DNA from 4 places in the Pseudomonas sp. SA233 genome. Region 3 is predicted to be linked to each of the others. Evidence: riboswitches for the same ligand, from Rfam matches in the RefSeq annotation. Region 3 holds a riboswitch; each other region holds the start of a gene.
What was found. Region 3 has a riboswitch for cobalamin ahead of cobW (cobalamin biosynthesis protein CobW). Riboswitches for the same ligand answer to the same signal wherever they lie in the genome.

Region 1: linked by a shared signal. The riboswitch ahead of M1D87_RS09975 (TonB-dependent receptor) and the one ahead of cobW (cobalamin biosynthesis protein CobW) in region 3 are both predicted to bind cobalamin.
Region 2: linked by a shared signal. The riboswitch ahead of cobO (cob(I)yrinic acid a,c-diamide adenosyltransferase) and the one ahead of cobW (cobalamin biosynthesis protein CobW) in region 3 are both predicted to bind cobalamin.
Region 4: linked by a shared signal. The riboswitch ahead of M1D87_RS09965 (ABC transporter substrate-binding protein) and the one ahead of cobW (cobalamin biosynthesis protein CobW) in region 3 are both predicted to bind cobalamin.

The regions. Positions count from the first base shown of each region.
Region 1 is NZ_CP096449.1:2,171,024-2,173,217, reverse strand. Features, by position in the region: gene M1D87_RS09985 (hypothetical protein) at 1-39, opposite strand, end outside; gene nhaR (transcriptional activator NhaR) at 173-1,066, shown strand; cobalamin riboswitch at 1,102-1,309, shown strand; gene M1D87_RS09975 (TonB-dependent receptor) at 1,419-2,194, shown strand, end outside.
Region 2 is NZ_CP096449.1:1,358,492-1,360,685, reverse strand. Features, by position in the region: gene M1D87_RS06330 (cobyrinate a,c-diamide synthase) at 1-526, opposite strand, end outside; gene cobO (cob(I)yrinic acid a,c-diamide adenosyltransferase) at 523-1,134, opposite strand; cobalamin riboswitch at 1,253-1,472, opposite strand; gene M1D87_RS06320 (hypothetical protein) at 1,640-2,194, shown strand, end outside.
Region 3 is NZ_CP096449.1:2,759,357-2,761,550, reverse strand. Features, by position in the region: gene cobN (cobaltochelatase subunit CobN) at 1-108, opposite strand, end outside; gene cobW (cobalamin biosynthesis protein CobW) at 112-1,179, opposite strand; cobalamin riboswitch at 1,280-1,492, opposite strand; gene M1D87_RS12900 (branched-chain amino acid aminotransferase) at 1,966-2,194, shown strand, end outside.
Region 4 is NZ_CP096449.1:2,166,756-2,168,949, reverse strand. Features, by position in the region: gene M1D87_RS09970 (DUF1624 domain-containing protein) at 1-647, shown strand, start outside; cobalamin riboswitch at 676-873, shown strand; gene M1D87_RS09965 (ABC transporter substrate-binding protein) at 985-1,995, shown strand; gene M1D87_RS09960 (FecCD family ABC transporter permease) at 1,995-2,194, shown strand, end outside.

The DNA.
Region 1 (2,194 bases), 590 kb from region 3:
CAGCACCAGCGGCGTGCCGATGGATTTTAGTTGCAGCATGGGTTCCTCGCTTTCATGTTCCGGCGGCGCACACGGCGCCTGATGGAGTCGCATTCTAAAGAGCGCAACACATCCGGAAAATTCGTATTTTCAGCGGTTATACTTCGGTTTTTACGAATCCGGAACGATACCGATGCTCAACTATCGGCAGTTGCACTACTTCTGGGCCGTGGCCAAGACCGGCAGCATCGCCCGCGCCAGCGAACAGTTGAACCTGACCCCGCAAACCATCAGCGGTCAGATCAGCCTGTTCGAGCAGACCTATGGTCTGGAGCTGTTTCAGCGCGTGGGGCGCCAGCTGGAATTGACCGAAACCGGGCGCCAGACGCTGATCTATGCCGAGCAGATGTTCCAGCTGGGAAGCGAACTGGAGGCCATGCTGCGGGCCGGCCCGCAGGAGCAGATCCTGTTCCGCGTGGGTGTGGCGGACGTGGTGCCCAAGTCCATCGTCTACCGCCTGCTGGCACCGACCATGGAGCTGGACGACGTGCTGCGCATCAACTGCCGCGAAGACAAGCTCGAACGGCTGCTGGCCGACCTGGCGATCCAGCGCCTGGACCTGGTGATTTCCGACAGCCCCATGCCCAGCCACCTGGACATCAAGGGTTATAGCCAGAAACTGGGCGAGTGTGGGTTGAGCTTCTTCGCCACCCCGGCGCTGGCACAACGCCTGGAAGGCCCCTTCCCCGCCTGCCTGCAGGATGCGCCATTGCTTATCCCCGGGCAGGAAACCGTGGTACGCAGCCGCCTGCTGCGCTGGCTGGGTGAGCAGCAGGTGCAGCCACGGATCGTGGGCGAGTTCGATGACAGTGCATTGATGCAGGCATTCGGGCAGTCGGGCAGCGGCATCTTCGTTGCGCCCAGCGTGATCGCCGAGGAAGTGTGCCGCCAGTACGGCGTGGAGCTGATCGGGCAGACCGAGGCGGTGCACGAGTCGTTCTATGCCATTTCGGTGGAGCGCAAGGTCAAGCACCCGGGGATCGTGGCGATTACCGAGGGGGCGCGACGAGAGTTGTTTCATTGGTAGCAGGCAGATTTGACGCCTCCCGCGTTTCAATGGTCATATGCCCGCCAGTTTCAGGTGCCCTGCGCCGCCGCGCGCAGGGTGAAACGGGAAGCCGGTGCGTCGTGTTGCCCACGACAAGTCCGGCGCTGCCCCCGCAACGGTAAGCGAGCGAACCCTTCGAGATACCACTGTGCACTTGCATGGGAAGGTGAAGGTTTCATGCCCCTCGCAAGCCCGGAGACCGGCCTGGAGCTTCACTTGGCAACCCGCGGTGGGCGGGCGCAGGCCGGTATCCGTGCGTGCGCCTGCGTGCACGGTGCGCCTTTGCGTGTTTTCCACCGGGATCCATTCATTCCTGCAGTAGTGGAACGACATGTCCCGTATCTTCAAGCTTCACCCCTTGGCGGCCTGCCTGGCCGTTTCCCTGCCGGCCCTGGCCGATGACCTCGAGCGACAACCACTGGCCCTGCCCTCCACGGCCATCACCGACACGCTCGACAGCCACGCCATCGACCTGGCCACACCGACCCAGGCTGGTTCGCGCCTGGGCCTCAGCGCCCTGGAGACACCGGCCAGCACCAGCAGCATCAGCGCCGAGCAGATCCAGCAGCGCAACAACCTCACCGTGCAGGACGCGGTGACCCGCTCAGCAGGCATCAGCTACATCGGCTCCCCTGGCGACGGCGGCACGGGGCTGTCCGCCCGCGGTTTTACCGGGCACGGCTCGGTGATGACCTTGTTCGACGGCGCACGCCTGTACACCGGTGCCGGCACCCAGACGTTCCCGGTCGACCCGTGGATGGTCGAGCGCATCGATGTCATTCGCGGCCCGGCTTCGGTGCTGTATGGCGAAGGCGCCACCGGGGCGGTGGTCAACGTGATCCCGAAAAAGCCGTTTGCCGGCGAGGTACGCAACCACCTGCGCCTGGGCTACGGTTCGTGGGACCGCCAGCAGCTCGGCCTGGACAGCGGCGGCAGCCTCGGTGAGCGCCTGAGCTACCGCCTGGCCCTGAACCAGCAAACCGGTAACGGTTGGGTCGACCGCACCCCGTCACGCAGCCTGGCGCTGAGCGCCGCGCTGCGCTTCGATGCCAGCGACGACCTCAGCTTCACCCTCGCTCACGACCGCGGCGATGCGCAGCCTGCCAA
Region 2 (2,194 bases), 1.4 Mb from region 3:
ACAAGCCGCCATACCAGCGCAGGCCTTCGGTCAGGCTACCTTCCAGCAGCTGCGCGTGGCGCAGGCTGCCCACCCGGTTGGCCAACACACCGGCAAACGGCAGGTCCGCCTGGTAGCGTGCCAGGCCCAGGGCCAGCGCGCCGAAGGTCTGGGCCATGGCCGTGCCGTCGATCACCGCCAGCACCGGCACGCCGAAGTGGCGCGCCAGGTCGGCGCTGGACGGCGTGCCGTCGAACAGCCCCATCACCCCTTCGATCAGGATCAGGTCGGCCTCGCCGGCGGCTTCCCACAGCAGGCGGCGGCTTTCATCGGCGCCGATCATCCACAGGTCGAGCTGGTACACCGGCGCGCCGCTGGCTCGCTCAAGGATCATCGGGTCGAGAAAGTCGGGGCCGCACTTGAACACCCGCACTTTGCGCCCAAGGTTGCGGTGCAGCCGGGCCAACGCGGCGGTGACGGTGGTCTTGCCCTGACCAGAGGCCGGTGCCGCGATCAGTACGGCAGGGCAATGGCGCGGCTGGCTCACAGTTCCACGCCCTTCTGTGCACGTATACCGGCCTGGAACGCGTGCTTGAGCATGCCCATTTCGGTAACGGTGTCGGCCAGCTCGATCATCTCGGGTTTCGCGGCACGGCCAGTGACGATCACATGCTGCATCGGTGGGCGGGCCTGGATGTCGGACAGCACCTGGTCAAGGTCGAGGTAGCCGTGCTTGAGGGCGATGTTCAGTTCATCGAGCACCACGAACTGCACGCTCGGATCTTGCAGCAACTGGCGCGAAACGGCCCAGGCTGCTTCGGCGGCGGCAATGTCGCGCTGGCGATCCTGGGTTTCCCAGGTAAAGCCCTCGCCCATCACGTGGTAGCGCACCTGCTCGGGGAAGCGGCGGAAGAACAGCTCTTCGCCGGTGCTGTTGCGGCCCTTGATGAACTGCACCACACCGCACTGCATGCCATGGCCCAGGGCGCGCGCGAGCATACCGAAGGCCGAGCTGCTCTTGCCCTTGCCGTTGCCGGTCAGCACCAGCAGCAGGCCGCATTCGTTGGGGGAATTGGCGATGCGTTCGTCGATGATCGCCTTCTTGCGCTGCATGCGCGCCAGGTGGCGTTCGTCGCGTTCGGTGGATTCGCTCATCAGGGTTCTCCGCTGGCTGTCGCCACGGCAACGCGGCGACAGGTAAAAGGCGGGCAGACGGAGAACGCGCAGGGGCCGTGGCCGTACGCCACGGTGCACCGCGCATCACCCTCCGTGATGCCGTTGGCAGTATCAGGCCGGTCTCCGGGCTTGTGAGCGGGCCTTGGCCCAGGCCTGCGCGCCTTCCCGGGTGCTGGCACCCAGTGGCCCTGCGCGGCCGCGACTCACCTACCGTTGCGGGGGCAGCGCCGGAATCGCGCCATGCTGGCACCCACCGGCTTCCCAGTTTCACCCTGCCCAGTCGGGGCTGGCAGGGCACCTGAAACACGCGCGAAGGTTAGAGGGTTGCACCGGGAGCGTCAATCGAAGCGGGCCGCTTTGCAGCCGAACAGGCTCCGCCTGGGTAATGGCCAATTCACCTGGTTGTGCCACACTGAATACAGTGATATCACATAGCCATCACTTTCAGCTGAACGCGATCACAACTACAACAGGAGAGCGCAGCATGCGAGGCCAGATCATCAACAACCCGCGCCTGGAGTTTCTTGCCCCGGTGCTGGAGCGCTGGGGCGACTGTATCGACCGCTTCAACCAGTTTGCCGGCGATGCCGAAGCACCTTACTGGCATGGCGCCGCCGCCAATACGGGGCTGCTTGCCGCAGCGGCCTGGCAAGCCGAACTGGCGGCGCTGCAGCAGTTTGCCGGCAAGAAGCAGCGCGACGAAGGTGAACACGAAGGGCGCTGCGACCTGTCGATCAGCAGTGCCGATGAAGCGCTGTACCTCAGTGTCAGTCAGCGCTGGCCAAGAATCGCGAGGCTGGACATGGCCGACGCCCTGCAGCAGACCACTGCCCTCGCGCGCCAGGTGGCCTACCCCAGCCAGTTGAAAGCTGGTGCGCTGTTCATCAGCCCGTGGAAGGCTGGCCAGCATGCCAGCCCCGAGGAACTGCAGGACCTGGTCGACGATCTGCAGAAACATACCGCCTGTGCCATCGCCTGGTACTTCCCGTATGCCTACCGCAAGTTGCACAACGAGCTGGGGCAGTATTTCCCGGGGGTG
Region 3 (2,194 bases):
GTGCGAATCGCCGCTGCAGAGAATCACCAGCTCGGCGGGCGTCTGGCCGAGGTCGGCAATGCTGTCATCCGGCACGAAGCCGCCGGGCTGGGTCCGCAGCAGGTGCATGGGTCAGGCGCCCAGTGCCTGGCGCAGGCGCGCTTCCAGCTGGGCGGCGTCGAGGTCCTGGCCGATCAGCACCAGGCGGGTGATGCGCGGCTCGTCGACGCGCCAGGCGCGGTCGAAGTGCTTGTCGAAACGGGTGCCCACGCCTTGTACCAGCAGGCGCATCGGCTTGCCCGGGATGGCAGCGAAGCCTTTGGCACGCAGGATGCCGAATTCCACCACCAGCTGGGTCAGGGCGTCGAGCAGCAGGCTTTCGTCGGCCTCGGGCAGGTCGATGGAGATGGAGTCGAAGGCGTCGTGGTCATGATCGTCATGGTCATCACCGTCATGGTGGGAATCATGGTGGGTACGGCGACCATCGATGTGCGCCTCGGACTCGGCGCCCACACCCAGCAGCACCTCCAGCGGCAGCTTGCCGCTGCTGGCCTCGACAACCTTGACCGCCGGAGGCAGTTCTTCGGCCACCTCGGCGCGCACCTTGGCCAGGCCTTCGGCGTCGATCAGGTCGGCCTTGTTCAGCACCACCAGGTCGGCGCTGGCCAGCTGGTCGGCGAACAGTTCGTGCAGCGGCGACTCGTGGTCCAGGTTGGGGTCGAGCTTGCGCTGGGCATCGACCTGGTCCGGGTAGGCGGCAAAGGTGCCGGCGGCCACGGCCGGGCTGTCGACGACCGTGATCACCGCGTCGACGGTGCAGGCATTGCGGATTTCCGGCCACTGGAAGGCTTGCACCAGCGGTTTGGGCAGAGCCAGGCCGCTGGTTTCGATGAGGATATGGTCCAGGTCGCCACGGCGTGCCACCAGCTCGCGCATCACCGGGAAGAACTCTTCCTGCACGGTGCAGCACAGGCAGCCGTTGGCCAGCTCGTAGACGCGGCCGGTGGCTTCTTCCTCGGTGCAACCGATGCTGCACTGCTTGAGGATTTCGCCGTCGATGCCCAGCTCGCCGAACTCGTTGACGATTACCGCAATGCGGCGGCCCTGGGCGTTGTCGAGCATGTGGCGCAGCAAGGTAGTCTTGCCCGAGCCGAGGAAGCCGGTGACGATGGTGACGGGGAGCTTGGCCAGTGTTTTCATGTCGCATTGCCCTTGGCAGATTGGCGCGGGCATGCAGGACGACAACCGCAGGCCAGGCCGGCCGGGCTTGTTCGCCACCGGATCACCCCGCCCGGTTGAAAGTCGAAAACGTGACGAGGCAGGTCTCCTGGCTTGCACCGTTCCATGTGCCCGCTGGTGCAGCGGTCTGGCGGGATGACGCCTTCCCGCGCGCGGGCGCAGTGGCTGTGTCGATCCGTTGTCGGTGCTTACAGTTGCGGGGGCAGCCGCGGCTTGTACCGCGTTCCCGTCTTAGCTTCGGCCTGGCCGAAGAACCTCGAAGTGGCAAGGCTACGCAGTGGCTGGCGGGTGGTCAACCATTGGCTCGCCTCGATTCTTGTAGCGCCTGTGAGATCGAGCGCCGCCCGCGCGGCGCTTCGCAGCACAAGGCTGCTCCTACATCTGTTTCGGGCCAATTATTCCTGAGGCAAAGGCGCGCGGTCCCTTGGTGTCCACCTCGATATCGTGCCGGACAAACAAGGCGGTCGCGCGCATTGGTACAGGCGTTACTGGCCCGAAACAGATGTAGGAGCAGCCTTGTGCTGCGAAGCGCCGCGCGGGCGGCGCGCGCTCTCACAGGCACTGAAAATGTTGTGGCGAGCACCTCGCAGCCCCGCTGCAATACCTGCGCCGTGCCGCAATAAATGCATTGCAGGCTATCAATTCGTGACTGGCCGTTCCCGATCTGCCACGGATGTATTATGGTGGCGTGGTGCGCATATAACAGCAGCCCGAGCAATCGGGCACTTGCAAGACAATGAGGGTGTCATGAGCAACGAAAGCATTAATTGGGACAAGCTGGGTTTCGACTACATCAAGACCGACAAACGCTACCTGTCCGTATGGCGCAATGGCGAGTGGGACAAGGGCACCCTGACCGAAGACAACGTACTGCACATCAGTGAAGGCTCCACTGCCCTGCACTACGGCCAGCAGTGCTTCGAGGGCCTCAAGGCCTACCGTTGCAAGGACGGTTCGATCAACCTGTTCCGCCCGG
Region 4 (2,194 bases), 590 kb from region 3:
CCCTGCACGTGCCATGGGCGATCCTGCATGACCGGGGCTGGCTGGAGTTCTCCGAAAGCCTGCGCCTGCGCACCTCCTACCCGGTGCTGCCGTGGATCGGTGTCATCGCCCTGGGCTACGGCTTGGGTCCTTGGTTCGCCCGCGCGAGCGAGGCCGGCCAACGCCAGCATCGCCTGCTGCTGGCCGGGCTGATCGCGCTGCTGGGCTTTGTCGTGCTGCGCCTGGTCAACGGCTACGGCGAGGCACCATGGAGCGTTTACCCGACCGTCACGCAAACCCTGATGAGCTTCTTCAACATCACCAAGTACCCGCCGTCGCTGCTGTTCCTGGCCCTGACCCTGGGCTGTGGCCTGCTGTTGCTGCGCGCCTTCGAACGCGCCGGCCAGGCCCGCTGGATCAGTGCCCTGGCGGTGTTCGGCGCGGCACCGATGTTCTTCTACCTGCTGCACCTGTATGTACTGAAGCTGCTGTACCTGGCCAGCGTGGCGCTGTTCGGCCGCAACCATGGCGACTACTTCGGCTTCGATGGCATCGCCGCGGTGTGGCTGGGGGCAGTGCTGCTGGCAGTTTCGCTGTACCGGCCGGTGCGCTGGTTCGCCCGCCTGAAGGCGCGGCGGCGCGACATCACCTGGCTGAAGTACTTCTGAAAAGCGTTTTCACCCGGCGGCACGATGGTCTACCATGCCGGCCGCCGGTTTCCACCACGGAATCAATAGGGAATCCCAGGCCCGCCAATTCGGGCCAAACGGAACTGCCCCCGCAACTGTAGGTGCCGAGCCTGCTCCATCAATGCCACTGGGCCACGAACCCGGGAAGGCCGGAGCCAGGCCATGACGCACCAGTCAGGAGACCTGCCGGCCTACATTCACCAACCGGCGGGGTGTCCGGGATTGGCCATCAGTGTTGCCCCTGCCGCCAGCTGGGGCTCGGCGATGCCTGTCCGTGCGTTCCTCACCCGAACTGTCCGATAGGAGATCGCCCAGCATGCTGCCCCGTTTTGCCACCCTGCTCGCCGGCCTCGGCCTCACCGGCCTGGCCCAGGCTGCTGCCACCCACTACCCGCTGACGGTCGACAACTGCGGCAAGCCGCAAACCTTCGCCCAGGCGCCGCAACGCGCGGTCACCATTGGCCAGGCCAGTACCGAGATGCTCTACGCGCTGGGGCTGGGCGACAAACTGGCGGCCACCTCGCTGTGGTTCAACAATGTGCTGCCCGAGTACCAGGTGCAGAACGCCAAGGTGCCTCGCCTGGCCGACAACGAGCCCAGCTTCGAGGCGGTAGTGGGCAAGCGCCCGCAACTGGTGACGGTGCAGTTCGAATGGATGGTCGGTGCCCAGGGGGCGGTCGCCACCCGCGAACAGTTCGATGAACTGGGCATCCCCACCTACCTGCTGCCATCGGACTGCGAAGGCAAGGACAACCTGGTGGGTGCCGATGGCACCCGCCTGCAGGCGTTCCAGGTCGACACTATCTACAAGAGCGTCAGCCAGCTGGCGGCAATCTTCGACGTGCAGGACCGTGGCACAGCCCTGAATGCCGAGCTCAGAGGCCGCCTGGACAGTGCCAAGGCGCAACTGGTCGACAAGGACCTGTCCGCCACCTCGGCGCTGTTCTGGTTCTCCAGCGCCGACCTGCACATCGACCCCTATGTGGCGGGCCGCCAGGGGGTCGCCGATTTCATGCTGCGCACCCTTGGCGTGCGCAACGTGGTCGAGTCCAGCGAAGAATGGCCGACCGTAGGCTGGGAAACCCTGGCCAAGGCCAACCCCACCTGGCTGATCATTGCCCGCATGGACCGCCGCCGCTACCCCGCCGACGACTACCAGAAGAAGCTGGCATTCCTGCGTAGCGACCCGGTGACGCGCAACATGGACGCGGTGAAGCACGACCGCATCATCATCCTCGACGCCGACGCCATGCAGGCCGGCATTCGCTTGTTCAGCGGCCTGCAGACACTGGCCGCCGCCTTCGCCAGCGGCAAAGCAGCCCAGTGATGATGCGCCTGCTACCCTGCATCGCCGTTGCCCTGGCCGCCCTGTTGGCGGCCCTGCTGGCCGGCACCGCCATCGGCGAAACCAACCTGTCGCCCGGCGTGGTCGGCCAGGTACTGGCCAACCACCTGTGGCAGGCCGGCTACCCGGTCGACCCGATCGACGCCGGCATCGTCTGGAACTACCGCCTGCCCCGCACCCT